3 regions of the Neorhizobium sp. 05N33 genome follow, and region 2 is predicted to be linked to each of the others. Evidence: riboswitches for the same ligand, from Rfam matches in the RefSeq annotation. Region 2 holds a riboswitch; each other region holds the start of a gene.
What was found. Region 2 has a riboswitch for thiamine pyrophosphate ahead of AC1DLT_RS12715 (ABC transporter permease). Riboswitches for the same ligand answer to the same signal wherever they lie in the genome.

Region 1 (5,073 bases), on a different contig from region 2:
TGATTTCGACTCCTCCGACGCCGCGCTGATCGCGCAGTTCCCGCAGGTCGAGCGGCAGGCCTTTCCGCCGACCAAGAACGAGACGGACGGCGAGATCGCGACGGCGGAAGCGATCGAACGCGGCGCGACGAGGCTGATCCTTGCCGGCGCGCTCGGTGGCGAGCGCAGCGACCATGCGCTTCAGCACCTCTTTCATGCCATGAGCCTGGCCGAACGCGACCTCGATATCCTGCTGACGTCGGGTGACGAGGAGGCCGTGCCGCTGCTGCCGGGCACAAGGACACTGGACCTGCCGAAGGGTTCGCTGTTTTCGGTCATAGGTTTTTCCGACCTGGAAGGGCTCGATATCATCGGCGCACGGTATCCGCTCGACAACTTCTCACTTCCCTTCGGCTCTTCGCGCACCGTCTCGAACGTTGCAGAAGGCCCAGTAGAATTCCATCTAAAGAGCGGCAGGGCGATGATCCTTGCCCGCCCCCACGACTTTACAGGAGCCTGACTGTTGGCGCCCCCAATTCTGAAACTTGACGATATTTTCCTGAGCTTCGGCGGCGCGCCGCTTCTCGCCGGCGCCGGCATGCAGGTAGAGCCGGGCGACCGCATCTGCCTTGTCGGCCGCAACGGTTCCGGCAAATCGACGCTGATGAAGATCGCCGCCGGCATGGTCGAGCCCCAGTCGGGCGAGGTGTTCCGCCATCCCTCCTCGACCATCCGTTATCTCGAACAGGCGCCGGATTTCGCCGATTATTCGACGGTGCAGGCCTATGCCGAAGCGGGCCTCGGCCCGGGCGACGATCCCTATCGCGTCACCTACCTGCTCGAACATCTGGGCCTCACCGGCCAGGAACACCCGAACACGCTCTCCGGCGGAGAATCCCGACGCGCAGCACTTGCCCGGGTCATGGCGCCCGAGCCGGACATCCTGATGCTCGACGAGCCCACCAACCACCTTGACCTGCCGACTATCGAATGGCTGGAAGACGAGTTGCGCAAGACGAGAAGCGCGCTCGTGGTGATCTCGCATGACCGTCGTTTCCTCGAAAAGGTCTCGAACGCCACGGTCTGGCTCGACCGCGGTACATCACGACGTCTCAACCGCGGTTTCGGCGAATTCGAAGCCTGGCGCGACGAGGTATTGGAGGCGGAAGAGCTGGAGCAGCACAAGCTCGGCAAGGCGATCGAGCGCGAGGAACACTGGCTGCGCTACGGCGTGACCGCCCGCCGCAAGCGCAACATGCGCCGCCTCGGCGAGTTGCAGACGATGCGCGGCAATTACCGCGGCCACAAGGGACCGCAGGGCACGGTGCAGGCGAGCGTCAGCGAAGGCCGTGAATCCGGCAAGCTGGTCATCGAGGCCGAAAACATCACCAAGAGCTACGACGAGCGGATCATCGTCGCGCCGTTCTCGATCCGCGTGCATCGCGGCGACTGCATCGGTCTCGTCGGCCCGAACGGCGCCGGCAAGACCACGCTCCTGAAAATGCTGACCGGCCAGCTGGCGCCCGACACCGGCACCGTCAAGCTCGGCACCAACCTGGAAATTGCAACGCTCGACCAGAAGCGCGAAGACCTGGACCCCGAGGACACCCTGTCCCACTATCTGACGGATGGCCGCGGCGAGACGCTGCTTGTCAACGGCGAGCAGCGGCATGTCGCAGGTTACATGAAGGACTTCCTGTTCCAGCCGGAGCAGATCAGGACGCCGATCAAGAACCTGTCGGGCGGCGAGCGCGCCCGGCTGATGCTCGCCCGCATCATGGCGCGGCCTTCCAACCTCCTGATACTGGACGAACCGACCAACGACCTCGACATCGAGACGCTGGACCTGCTGCAGGAAATCGTCGCCGGCTATACCGGCACCGTCATCCTCGTGAGCCACGACCGCGACTTTCTCGACCGCACCGTGACCTCTACCATCGCGCCCGCAAATCCGGACGCTCCGGACGGCCGCTGGATCGAATATGCCGGCGGCTACACGGATATGCTGGCGCAGCGGAAGGGTGCGCTGGAGGAAAGGCGCCGCACGGAAAAAGCTGACAGGGCAAAAACCGATACCGCGGCATCGGTTTCCGGCACGCCCAAGGGCAAAGGCAAGCTTTCCTTCAAGCAGAAATTCGCGCTCGAGAACCTGCCTAAGGAAATGGCGAAGGCCGAGGCCGAGATCGCCGCCCGCGAGAAGAAAATGGCCGATCCCAACCTCTTCACCAAGGATCCCGCCGCCTTCAACACGCTGGCTGCGGAGATGGAAAAGCTGCGCCAAAGTATCAGCAAAATGGAAGAAGAATGGCTGGAACTTGAGATGCTGCGTGAGGAAATTGAAGGCTAGTTTGCGATTTGTTAAGCTTAACAGATAGTTAGCTGAAAAAATATTTGTCGCGGAGCGGAACATATGATGTCCCGGGGCGTTCTGGGGTGTGAGTAGTGGTCGAAATGTCCCGGGGACGGATCGGCCTGCCAGGAACCGATCAACCGAATGGGGACATCCAATGCTGACAAATGTTACGCGTCGTCGGCTGGCCACTGAGGCGATGAATCAAAGAGTTATGATTGTCGAAGACGAGTTTCTGATCGCGCTCGATGTTGCCGAGACGATCGAAGCCATGGGCCTGAAAGTCGCCGGTTTTGCCAATGCCCGCAAACATGCCCTGGCGCTCGCCGCCTATGCCGATATCGCCCTGGTCGACGTCAATCTTTCGGACGGCCGGACCGGTCCGGAGATCGGCCGGGAGCTTGCCGAGCAATATGGCATCACCGTCGTCTTCATGACCGGTAATCCGGAGGATGTGGAGGACGGTGTCAAAGGCTCGCTCGGCGTCCTCACCAAACCGGTTATGCCTGACGTAGTCGAGAAGACGATCGACTACGCCGTCGCCAACCGGCTCGGCGGCATGGCCATCGTCCCGCGTGAACTGAAAGTGTTTCCGCAAAACCACTGAGCCATGGTGCTCCCGCCGAATGCGCCTTGAGCCGGCCGCAGACCGCCTCTTGCCAGCCATTCGCCTCGCCGCTAAATCTGATCCTGCTCTAACGGGGTGCCGCACGTTTTCGTGCGGCTGAGAGGCCTCTGGCCAACCCGCGGAACCTGATCCGGTTAACACCGGCGGAGGGATTAGACGGCTCTTCATCAGCGCCTATTCCCCTTTGTCACCAAACGAGGAGACGCTGATGCGTGGGACCATTCTTTCAATATTCGCGGCCGCTGCCGCCCTTTCCCTTTCCGCGCCGGCCGAAGCGCAGCAAAAGACGCTGACCGTCTACACCTACGAGAGCTTCATCTCCGATTGGAGCCCGGGTCCCAAGGTGAAAGAGGCGTTCGAAAAGACCTGCGCCTGCAAGCTCAATTTCGTCGGTGTCGCCGATGGCGTGGCACTTCTCACGCGGCTGAAGCTGGAAGGCAAAGGCACCGAGGCCGATATCGCGCTCGGCCTCGATACCAACCTGATCTCCGAGGCGAAGGCGACCGGTCTGTTCGAGCCGCACGGGCTCGACGTCTCGGCCGCCAAGGTCCCCGGCAATTACAGCGACGACACGTTCATCCCCTACGATTACGGCCATTTCGCCGTTGTCTACGATATGCAGGCGATGAAGAACCCGCCGAAAAGCCTCAAGGAACTGGTGGACGGCGATCCGGCGCAGAAGATCGCCATCGAGGACCCGCGCACCTCGACCCCCGGTCTCGGCCTGCTGCTGTGGGTGAAATCGGTCTATGGTGACCAGGCGCCAGAGGCTTGGGCGAAGCTCAGGAAACGCGTGCTCACCGTCACGCCCGGCTGGTCGGAGGCCTATGGCCTGTTCACCAAGGGCGAAGTGCCGATGGTATTTTCCTACACGACCTCGCCCGCCTATCACATGGTCGAGGAGAAGACGGACCGCTATCAGGCCGCCTCCTTCTCCGAAGGCCACTATATCCAGATCGAGGTCGCCGGCATGCTGAAGGGGGCGAATGAAAAGGACCTGGCGAAACAGTTCCTGAAGTTCATGGTCTCGCCGGCCTTCCAGGACGTCATCCCGACCACCAACTGGATGATGCCGGCCGTCAAGACCTCCCAGCCGCTACCGGATGCGTTCAACAAACTGGTGCAGCCAACGAAAACTTTCCTGATGGGGTCGGAGGAGGTGGCCAAGAACCGGCAGGCCTGGATCGACGAGTGGCTGACCGCCATGAGCCTGAACTGATCCGATGCTGACGAGGGCCGAGCGGAGACGCGGGATAGGCTGGGGGCTGCTGAGCCTCGCCGGCATCGCCCTCTTCGTCGGCATCGCGGTTGCCGCCCTTCTCTCCTGGGACGCCGGCAACACCCAAAGCCGGCTGTTCACCGCCTATACCTGGCGGATCCTGCACTTCACCCTGCTGCAGGCGGTTCTTTCGACGCTGCTATCGGTCGTCTTCGCCCTTCCCGTCGCACTCGCGCTTGCCCGCCGCCCGCGCTTTCCTGGCCGTGTATGGGTCATCCGGCTCATGGCATTGCCGATGGGCCTGCCGGTGCTGATCGGCGCGCTCGGCCTGATCGGCATCTGGGGCCGGCAAGGGGTGATGAACAGCCTACTATTGAAGCTTGGTTTCGAACAGCCGGTCAGCATTTATGGGCTTTCCGGCATATTGCTGGCACATGTGTTCTTCAACCTGCCGCTCGCCGCGCGGCTGCTGCTTGCCGCGCTGGAGCGCCTGCCGGCGGAATACTGGCTGCTCTCCTCCAGCCTCGGGATGAAGCCCTTCTCTGTTTTCCGTTTCATCGAGTGGCCGGCGGCCCGCCGCGTCATCCCCGGCATTGCCGGCCTGATCTTCATGTTGTGCGCCACGAGCTTCACGCTCGTCCTGGTGCTCGGCGGCGGGCCGGCTGCGACCACGCTCGAAGTGGCGATCTACCAGTCGCTGCGTTTCGATTTCGATCCGCCCCGCGCCATAGCGCTGTCGCTGCTGCAGATCGGCATTACGGCGCTGATCCTGATTGGGATTTCGCTTTTTCCAGCCCCTGACGACGCTGGCATCACGGCCGGCCGGGCGACACGCCGGTTCGATGGCCGGACCTTGCCCGCACGGCTTTGGGATGTGCTGTCTATCCTGCTTGCAAC
Region 2 (5,073 bases):
GGGGCACTCGCCGGAAAACGGTCTTCTACGGATTCTCACGGCAACCGAATCTCCATGGCAGCCCAGAATCACAGCCACCATCGAAGTGCCGGGAGAGATGATTCGCGCCTGGCGCATCGCCTTGTCGACCGCCCCTTTTCTTCCTCGCGCCCGGTCTTCTCTTCATTGCGAAGCCTATGTCGGCGAGGTGGGCCTGGTGCAAGGGAAGATCGTAACGATCGGTTAAAACCAGGCCGTCCAAGAGCTTCTTGTTTACCAATTGTTAACCATATCGGGGCTAAAAAACGGTCACGATTTCTTTACGCAGATGACCAAAATGCTAACAGACGCTCGCGCTATCCGTATCAAGGGCCGTTCTTTTCTGGCGGTCGTGCTTGCTCCCGATCTTCCTTTCGACGATTGGCTCGTCCGGCTGGATGATCTCGCGGCGCGTTCCGCCGGGTTCTTCCTTGGCCGACCGGTCGTGCTCGATGTTACCGATCTGCCAATCGATCGCGCTCAGTTGAAAGAGCTCATCGCCGAGCTTGCCGGGCGCAGTGTCAATATCATGGGTATCGAAGGCGGCCGTCCTTCGATCCTGGGGCCAGGCATGCCTCCGGCACTCAAAGGTGGTCGGCCGGTCTCCGACGAAGCCGTCGCCAAGGAGCCGATCATCGAGTTGCACAACAGCGAGCCGAAACCGTCGGTGCCCGAGATGCGCCCGACCTTGCAGTCTATCGTCATTCGCGATCCGGTGCGGTCGGGGCAGTCGGTGATCTTCCCCGAAGGCGACGTGACGATTATCGGATCGGTCGCCTCGGGAGCTGAAATCATCGCTGGTGGCTCGATCCACATTTACGGGACCCTGCGTGGCAGGGCCATGGCAGGATCGCTCGGAAACGCATCGGCACGCATCTTCTGCCGCAAGCTCGAAGCCGAGCTTTTGGCAATCGACGGCATCTACAAGATGGCGGACGACATGGCCCCCGGCCTTCGCGGACATTCAGTCCAGCTTTGGCTCGAAGGGGATTCGATCATGGCAGAGAAACTTATTTGAGCCGCAACCGGCCAGCAAACAGGAGAGCAAGATGGGGAAAGTCATCGTAGTCACTTCAGGCAAGGGCGGGGTTGGCAAGACGACCTCGACTGCCGCACTCGGAGCGGCTCTGGCCCAGCGAAACGAACGGGTTGTCGTCGTCGATTTTGACGTCGGGCTGCGCAACCTCGACCTCGTGATGGGCGCCGAACGTCGGGTCGTTTACGATCTGATCAACGTCATCCAGGGCGAGGCGAAGCTCTCGCAGGCTCTGATTCGCGACAAGCGCCTGGAGACGCTGTTCCTGCTGCCGGCATCGCAGACGCGCGACAAGGACAACCTGACGCCCGAGGGCGTGGAGCGGGTCATTACCGAATTGAAGCGGGTCTTCGACTGGGTTATCTGCGATAGCCCCGCCGGTATCGAGAGCGGCGCCACGCTTGCCATGCGCCACGCCGACATGGCTGTGGTGGTCACCAATCCGGAAGTCTCGTCCGTCCGCGACTCGGACCGCATCATCGGCCTGCTGGACTCGAAGACGATGAAGGCCGAGCGCGGCGAGCGGATGGAAAAGCACCTGCTTCTGACGCGCTACGACGCCAACCGCGCTGAGCGGGGCGATATGCTGAAGGTCGAGGACGTGCTGGAGATCCTCTCCATCCCGCTGATCGGCATCATCCCCGAAAGCATGGATGTCCTGCGCGCCTCGAATATCGGTGCGCCGGTCACCCTGGCGGATGCACGCAGCGCACCGGCCATGGCCTATTTCGATGCCGCACGCCGGCTTGCAGGAGAAGTTCTGCCGATCACGATCCCCGGGGAAAAGCGGGGGATATTCGGCAAGATCTTCGCACGGAGGGCCGCATGACCATATTCAACCTTTTCCGCAAACAGCGCTCCGCACCCACGGCCCGCGAACGCCTGCAGGTGCTTCTCGCCCACGAACGCTCATCGAACGGCTCGGACCTCGTATCCTTGCTTCGCGAAGAAATCCTTGCGGTGATCGCCAAGCACGTGCAGGTCGACAGCGACAAGGTGCAGGTCAAGATGGACCGCGACGAGAACGTCACGATCCTCGAGATCGACGTCGAGATCCCGTTGGATGCTGTCAGCCAGGCTGCCTGAGCCGACAGCATTCGGCAAACTCGAATTTTGAAACGCGGACAACCAGGTTGTCCGCGTTTCGTATTTCGCTTTCTTGCGCGAAGGAAGACGGCGACGCGCTGAGTGGAAACGGCCGCCAATCCGGTCCGCTTGACAGGATTGCTGAAAACCGACAGTTATCGTCGTAATTCCGAGGGGGGCATCTTGACGATGCTGAGATGGCGGCGAGCCGGACCCTTGAACCTGATCCGGGTCATGCCGGCGTAGGAACGGAAATAGGCGTCGTCCGACGGCACTTTCTCTTCTCCGCTTCACCTGGGTCTCCGTGATTGACTGATCTGGAGATCGACCGATGACATCCATTCTTTCCGTTGTCCCCAACGGGTATCCGGCCGTCACGTGCAGGTTCGACGCGTAGCGTCATGCGTGCGTCCCATGCGGTCATCGGCCTCGTCCTGCTTGTCGCCCTCTGGCAAGCCGGCGTCTGGCTGTTTGCTCCGCCCCGCTATATTCTGCCGTCGCCTGTAGCCGTCGCGTCCGCCTTCCTGCGGCAGCCTGGTTTCCTGCTGCAGAACAGCGCCGTCACGCTGATCGAAATCGCGCTAGGCCTCGCGATCGGCGCAGGCCTCGGCATTGCCACGGCCTTCGGCGTTGCGGCGCTGCCGCGGCTCGGCCGTCTCGTCTGGCCGATGGTGCTGATCCTGCAGGCCTTTCCCGTCTTCGTGCTGGCGCCGATCCTGGTTCTCTGGCTGGGTTTCGGCCTTGCCTCGAAAGTGGCGATGACGACGATCATCATCTTCTTTCCGGTCGCCTCCGCTTTTGCCGACGGCCTTCGCCGCACCGATCAGGAAATCCTCGACGCTGTCTCGCTGGAGGGCGCCAGCCATTGGCAGACGCTGGTGTCGATGCGCGTGCCGCTGGCGATCCCGAGCCTCGTTTCCGGCCTTCGGGTCGCCGCCCCGCTGGCGCCGCTCGGTGCCGTTGTCGGGGAATGGGTCGGGGCGTCCGGCGGGCTCGGCTTCGTGATGGTCCAGGCCAATGCCCGCATGCAGACCGACACGGTGTTCGCGGCGATGGCCATACTGGCAATCCTTACCCTCATTCTAAGGCTTCTCATCGACCGGCTGACCGCCGGGCTCGCCCCGTGGGCAAGCGAAGCCGACCCTTCATCTTCATCCGCATCAGGGAGTTCCGTCCGATCATGATCCGTATCCTCACCGCGTCCTTCATCGCGCTGGCCAGCCTTGCCACCCCGATTTCTGCGCAGGCCGCCGACAAGCTGAGCGTGCTGCTCGAATGGTTCGTCAATCCGGACCACGCGCCGATGGTGATCGCCCAGCAGCGCGGGCTGTTTGGCGATGCCAATCTCGACGTCGAGCTCATCCCGCCGTCCGATGCCTCCGCGGTGCCGCGGCTGGTTTCGGCGGGCGAGGCGGATATCGGCATCCACTATCAGCCAAACCTCTATCTCGACCACGAAGCGGGCCTGCCGCTTGTGCGGTTCGGCACGCTGGTCGAAACGCCGCTCAACACCGTCACTGTGCTGGCGGACGGTCCGATCAAGAGCCTCAAGGACCTGAAAGGCAAGAAGGTCGGCTTTTCCGTGACCGGTTTCGAGGATGCGATGCTGAAGCGCATGCTGGCCTCGGAAGGGCTTTCCAACGACGACGTGGAGCTGATCAACGTCAACTTTTCGCTGTCGCCGTCGCTGATCGGGGGCAAGGTGGATGCGACGCTCGGTGGGTTCCGCAATTTCGAGCTGACCCAGATGAAGCTGGAAGGCCATGCGGGGCGGGCGTTTTTCCCTGAAGAGCACGGGGTTCCTGCTTATGACGAACTGATCTTCGTCACCCGCCGCGATTCTGCTGGCGATAACCGGCTGCCGCGTTTCCTGCATGCAGTCGAACAGGCCTCGATCTACATCACCAACCATCCGCTGGAGGCCTGGCAGCTTTTTGTCAAGGCCTATCCGAGCCTCGACGACGAGTTGAACCGCACCGCGTTCTTCGACACGCTGCCGCGTTTTGCCAAGCGTCCGGCCGCACTCGACCAAGGCCGCTACCAGCGCTTCGCCGCCTTCATGAAGGAAACGGGACTGATCAAGGCAGTGCCTCCGGTCTCCGACGTTGCTGTCGAAATCAAATAGGCCAAGTTGCTGATATCGTTTGATTTGAGCTCCGGGGTTCGCGTAACGTGATTTTCATGCCAGACAGGCTTTCCACGTTACGTGACCCGGAGTTTGCTTGACCATCGGACTTGCCCATGCGGAACTGATCGCGGTTCTGTCCGCCGTCACCGGCGACGAGCCGCGCGTGATGACGGTACGCTCGGGAGATGCGCTGCCGTCCGGCCCTTTCGAGCTCGGCCATCGCAGCCTACAGGCCGGGCTTCGCGAATGGGTCGGCGACCAGACAGGCCATCCGCTCGGTTATCTCGAACAGCTCTATACGTTCGCCGACCGCGACCGCACCCATGAGGATGCCGAGGGGCGGACGATCTCGATCAGCTATCTCGGCCTCGTCCGCGAGCAGGCCGCACCCGGCGCCGGAAAACCCGGCTGGCACGGCTGGTACGAATATTTCCCCTGGGAGGACCATCGCGGGGGGAGGCCGGAGATACAGGCGGCCATCACCGACCGCCTGCAGGATTGGGTCGCTTCGGAAACGGCGCGCCGCGAACACCGCCAGCGTCGCGTCGATTTTGCCTTCGGGCTAGACGGTGCCGCCTGGAACGAGGATCTCGGCCTGCAGCGTTACGAGTTGATGTATGAGGCAGGCCTTGTGACCGAGGCCGGTTGTCCGCCGGCCAAAAATTTCGGTCGATCGATGTTTGCCGATCACCGCCGTATCCTGGCGACCGGGATCGCGCGGCTGCGCGCCAAGATCAAATATCGCCCGGTAGTCTTCGAACTGATGCCGGAGAGTTTTACGCTGTCGCAATTGCAGCGCACCGTC
Region 3 (5,073 bases), on a different contig from region 2:
TCCTTCACGTCCAGACCGTGGGTGTGGAAAAGCGCAAGCGCAATTCGTTCCAGGCCGAAACCGACGCAGGCCGTATGCGCGACGCTGCCGTCTTCCAGGTTGAGGCCCCATTTCAGGCCGAAACTGTCCTGGTGATAGTTGAAGCTCATGCAGGCGGTCGGCTGGGCAACGGAGGCGATCGGGATCAGCAGTTCGAACTTCAGGTTCTGGTCGCGCTGGTTGTTGACCAGCATCTTCCCGGCGCGGCCGAAGAAAGGATCGTTGGCGATGTCGATGGTGACGTCGAGGCCGACGGACTTCATCATCTCGACGCCCCGGTCCATCCACAGCTGGCGGAAATCAGTCACGTGTTGTTCGGTCCCCATGCAGACATATTCGCGCATGCGGAAAAGCTGCTGGCGGGCCGGATCCTTGGAGGGCTCGTGGCGGAAGCAGTAGCTCTGCAGGTCGAAAAGACCGCCGCCGGCGGGCAGGTTGCCGCGGCGCGCGACGGTTGGGTAGAGCGGATAGCAGGCCGCCGGCGTCAGCACGATGTCGGTCGCTTCCTGGCCTTTGGTCCAGTCCTCCTCGCCGACTTCCATGCATTTCAGCAGGCTCATGTGGTCGAGTTCGTTGCCGCAGAACGAGTGAACCGTGCCGGCGAGCTGCGGAAAGCTCTTCATATAGCCGCTGGTCTCGAAGAAGGCGCGGTTCATGCCCGGCGGGAAGCGCATCGCCTCCGCGCCGTCGGCACCGCCGACCTTGTCGATCAGCCGCTCGAAGGCGGCAATGACGTCTTCGAACTGGCCGCTGCGGCCATACAGTCCGTCGACGCCGGTCTCGATCAGCAGGCCAGCGTCGAACAGGCGGTCGAGAAAGGAAACTTGCAGATCCATGGATTCACCTCATTCTTTAAACGATTACATCTGAAGTGATGGGGCGTCAGCCGAGCAGGCTGGTGTCCGGTTTTTGAACGAGCAGCATGGTTGACGTATTGCCGAGAATGCGGTCGTTGGAAATCATCAGCTGGGCGGAATGCGCGTCGCGAAGATGCCGTCCGAGACTATAGGGCGTACCGTTCTTGTAGCCCATGATGCCGCAGATGATCATCGCCTGGTTGATGATGGTCAGGATCGTCTCGGAAGAGGCGAGCTTGATATTGTTCATGGCGATCGAAAAGGCCATGGACGACAGTTTGTCGGGATCGTGTTTCGCATCCGCGTAGGTCTTGAGGCCCGACAGGATATTGCCCTTGAGGAGCTGCAGCAGGTTCGACGCTTCGGCGAGCCTCAGCGCGCCGGGCGGCTGGGTGCCGCCCGCCTTGCGGGCCGCGGCGCGCACGAAAGCCTGGGCGCGCAGGACCGCGTCGGCGGCAATGCCGTACCAGACAGCACTCCAGAGGAGATGCGAGGTGGCGAGCATCGACTGTGCCGCGATTTCGGCGAACGGTTTCGAGAAAATCTGGACCGAAGGCGCTTCGCCATTGAAGAGGAAGCCGTCGGAGCAGGTGCCGCGCATGCCGAGCGTATCCCAGTCGACGGTCTTCTGCAGGGTATATTGGCCCTGTTTGAAGACGGTCATGACCTGGTCGGTCGGGGCGGCCTTCTCGTTCGAGCGCGAGGTGATCATGATGACATCGGCGTGGGCGCCATAGGAAATCACCGTCGCGTCCTTGGTCAGCCGGCAGGTGTCGCCGTCGACCTCGATGGCGCAGATCGAGTTGCGCATATTGCCGCCGATGCCGGCCTCGGTCGTCGCGGAGGCGACGAGAAGCTGGCGGTCGGCGAGCTCGCGCATGAAATCCATGTGCCAGGCGCTGTCGGCCCCGTGCACCACGAGGCTCGAAACCTTGATCTGGTGCATGGCGAAAACCATGGCGCTCGAGGCGCAGGACTGTCCCAGGATGGCGCAGACCTCGGCAATCTCGGTGATGGAAGCACCCTCGCCGCCGAACGCGACCGGGATCTGGATGCCGATCAGGCGTTCGGCCTTCATTGCATCGACCGCCTCGCGGGGGAAGCGGCCGTCATGGTCGACGCGTTCGGCGAATTCAGCCGCCACGGCCGCCACGCGGTGAGCGCGGGCGCTGAGGCTCATGTCGGCGGCAAAGACGGGAAGGTTCATCTCAGGCGGCCTCGGAGGCTTTCAAGATGTGGGAAACCGTCTGCTCGATCGCCGCGATGCTGGCGAAGGACTTGCGGTTCAAAAGGCTATCCGGGAATTCGATGTCGAAGGCCTCTTCCAGGCCCAACATCAGCTGCACCGATGCGAAGGAGGAAAGCCCGGCTGCATAAAGATCGGCAGCGTCTTCCAGCTCCGTCACGGCGACCGGAAGGCCGCCCACCCGTGTCAGCAATCCGCGAATGGTCTCGTTCATCTCGACATCTCCCGATCGTTCGAATTCTGCGCTCATCGCTAGGGACGTTATCGCGCAAGATAGCATAAGATTCCGGTAATAAACGTCATCAATTTGGAGCTGCGGGATTCGCTAAAACTCGACCTATCGACGCAGGCAGGGACCGGCTTGACATGCGCGACCGGCAGGTTTCTGATGGCCGCATTCACCAGGGGGGTCCCGCCAAGGGGCTGAGATACTGCTGGTCGGGCCGGTTTGGCCGCCCGAGGCGCAGTGACCCGTTGAACCTGATCCAGTTCATACTGGCGTAGGGACGGTGCGGGCGCTGCGGCAGCGAGGGCGGGAAACCGTCCTTCGGATTCCAACGTGTTCTTCCATCATTCCAACTCTGGAACTGGGTCTCCAAACGTCAAACCTTGGAGCCTTGAACCATGAATATTGCAACCACCAAGCTCACCCCGGTTGTCACCACCGGCCCGCTTCCCGCCTCCACGAAAGTCCTGAAAGCGGGAACGATCCATCCGGATATCCGTGTGCCGATGCGGCAGATCGCATTGCATCCGACCTCCGGCGAACCTCCGGTGACCGTCTACGATTCCTCTGGCCCCTATACCGTCGAAGGTGCCGCGATCAGCATCGATGCCGGCCTGCTGCGCCTGCGCGAAAACTGGATTTCGGCCCGCGGCGATGTCGAAGTCTATGAGGGCCGCATCGTCAGGCCGGAGGACAACGGCTTCGTCTCCGCGAGCCACCTGACGCCGGAATTCCCGATCCGCAACCAGCCTTTCAAGGCCAAGGCTGGCAGGGCCGTCACCCAGCTCGCCTATGCGCGGGCCGGCATCATCACGCCGGAGATGGAATTCGTCGCCATCCGCGAAAACCTCGGTCGGCAGGCGGTTCGGGAACCGCTCGTCCGCGACGGCGAAAGTTTCGGCGCCGATGTGCCGGATTTCGTGACGCCGGAATTCGTTCGCCGCGAAGTCGCGGAAGGCCGGGCGATCATTCCCGCCAACATCAACCATCCCGAATCCGAACCGATGATCATCGGCCGGAATTTCCTGGTGAAGATCAATGCCAATATCGGCAATTCGGCTGTCACCTCGTCGATGGCGGAGGAGGTCGAGAAGATGGTCTGGGCGATCCGCTGGGGCGCCGATACGGTCATGGATCTGTCGACCGGCCGCAACATCCACAATATCCGCGACTGGATCATCCGCAATTCACCTGTTCCAATCGGCACGGTGCCGCTCTACCAGGCGCTCGAAAAGGTGAACGGCATTGCCGAGGACCTGACCTGGGAGGTGTATCGCGACACGCTGATCGAACAGGCGGAACAGGGCGTCGACTATTTCACCATCCATGCGGGCGTGCGGCTCGCCTATATCCCGCTCACCGTCAATCGCGTCACCGGCATCGTTTCCCGTGGCGGCTCGATCATGGCCAAATGGTGCCTGCATCACCACAAGGAGAGTTTTCTCTACGAGCATTTTGAGGAAATCTGCGACATTGCCCAAGCCTACGACGTCTCGTTCTCGCTCGGCGACGGTCTTCGCCCGGGTTCGATCGCCGATGCCAACGACGCGGCGCAGTTTGCGGAACTGGAAACGCTTGGCGAGCTGACGAAGATCGCCTGGGCGAAGGATTGCCAGGTGATGATCGAAGGCCCCGGCCATGTGCCGATGCACAAGATCAAGGCGAACATGGACAAGCAGCTCGCGGTCTGCGGCGAGGCGCCATTCTATACGCTTGGACCGCTGACCACCGATATTGCGCCGGGCTACGACCACATCACATCGGGGATCGGGGCTGCGATGATCGGCTGGTTCGGCACCGCCATGCTCTGCTACGTGACGCCCAAGGAACATCTCGGCCTGCCCGACCGCAACGACGTCAAGGTGGGCGTCATCACCTACAAGATCGCGGCGCATGCGGCCGATCTCGCCAAAGGCCATCCGGCGGCGCAGGTGCGTGACGACGCGCTGTCGCGCGCCCGCTTCGAGTTCCGCTGGGAGGACCAGTTCAACCTCTCGCTCGATCCGGAAACGGCCCGTTCGATGCATGACGAGACGCTGCCGAAGGAGGCGCACAAGGTGGCGCATTTCTGCTCCATGTGCGGTCCGAAATTCTGTTCGATGCGGATTTCCCACGATATCCGCGCCGAGGCGCAGAAGGAGGGCCTGGAAGCCATGGCTGCGAAATATCGTGACGGCGGCGATCTTTATATGCCGGTCGAGAAGGGATGATCAACTTCACGACCCCTGCCGGTCGCAACCGGCAGGGGTCGCTCGAACGTCAGAGCGCCATGCCCCCCGACACCTCGATGCGCTGGGCATTGACCCAGCGGTTGTCCTCGGACAGCAGCGAGGCGACCATCGGGCCAATATCATCCGGCTCGCCGGCACGGCCAAGTGCGGTCATCTCGGCGACGCGCCTGTTGATCTCCGGGTTGTCGCGCACCATGCCGCCGCTGAAATCGGTCATGATCGCGCCGGGCGCCACCGTATTGACGGCGATGCCGCGGGCGCCGAGCTCCTTGGCCAGATAACGGGTCAGCACTTCGACTGCTCCCTTCATCGCCGCATAGGCGCCGCTGCCCGGAACGGTGATGCGGGTAAGCCCGGTGGAGAAGTTGACGATCCGGCCGCCGTCGCGGATCAGCGGCAATAGCTTCTGGGTTAGAAAGAAGACGCCCTTGAAGTGAACATTGAAGAGCTCGTCCAGCTCCGCTTCGGTGGTCT

Region 1: it holds a riboswitch for thiamine pyrophosphate, as region 2 does, so the genes downstream of both, thiB (thiamine ABC transporter substrate binding subunit) here and AC1DLT_RS12715 (ABC transporter permease) in region 2, are expected to answer to the same signal.
Region 3: it holds a riboswitch for thiamine pyrophosphate, as region 2 does, so the genes downstream of both, thiC (phosphomethylpyrimidine synthase ThiC) here and AC1DLT_RS12715 (ABC transporter permease) in region 2, are expected to answer to the same signal.

Annotation. Positions count from the first base shown of each region.
Region 1 is NZ_JBFTNK010000005.1:166,231-171,303, reverse strand. It holds gene AC1DLT_RS15615 (thiamine diphosphokinase) at 1-499, shown strand, start outside; gene AC1DLT_RS15610 (ABC-F family ATP-binding cassette domain-containing protein) at 503-2,326, shown strand; gene AC1DLT_RS15605 (response regulator) at 2,487-2,936, shown strand; TPP riboswitch at 3,019-3,126, shown strand; gene thiB (thiamine ABC transporter substrate binding subunit) at 3,166-4,176, shown strand; gene thiP (thiamine/thiamine pyrophosphate ABC transporter permease ThiP) at 4,181-5,073, shown strand, end outside.
Region 2 is NZ_JBFTNK010000004.1:45,838-50,910, forward strand. It holds gene minC (septum site-determining protein MinC) at 308-1,036, shown strand; gene minD (septum site-determining protein MinD) at 1,068-1,883, shown strand; gene minE (cell division topological specificity factor MinE) at 1,880-2,140, shown strand; TPP riboswitch at 2,303-2,406, shown strand; gene AC1DLT_RS12715 (ABC transporter permease) at 2,542-3,324, shown strand; gene AC1DLT_RS12720 (ABC transporter substrate-binding protein) at 3,321-4,265, shown strand; gene AC1DLT_RS12725 (NUDIX hydrolase) at 4,363-5,073, shown strand, end outside.
Region 3 is NZ_JBFTNK010000021.1:12,999-18,071, reverse strand. It holds gene AC1DLT_RS28565 (amino acid--[acyl-carrier-protein] ligase) at 1-875, opposite strand, end outside; gene AC1DLT_RS28560 (acyl-CoA dehydrogenase family protein) at 922-2,103, opposite strand; gene AC1DLT_RS28555 (acyl carrier protein) at 2,105-2,356, opposite strand; TPP riboswitch at 2,536-2,667, shown strand; gene thiC (phosphomethylpyrimidine synthase ThiC) at 2,767-4,578, shown strand; gene AC1DLT_RS28545 (SDR family NAD(P)-dependent oxidoreductase) at 4,628-5,073, opposite strand, start outside.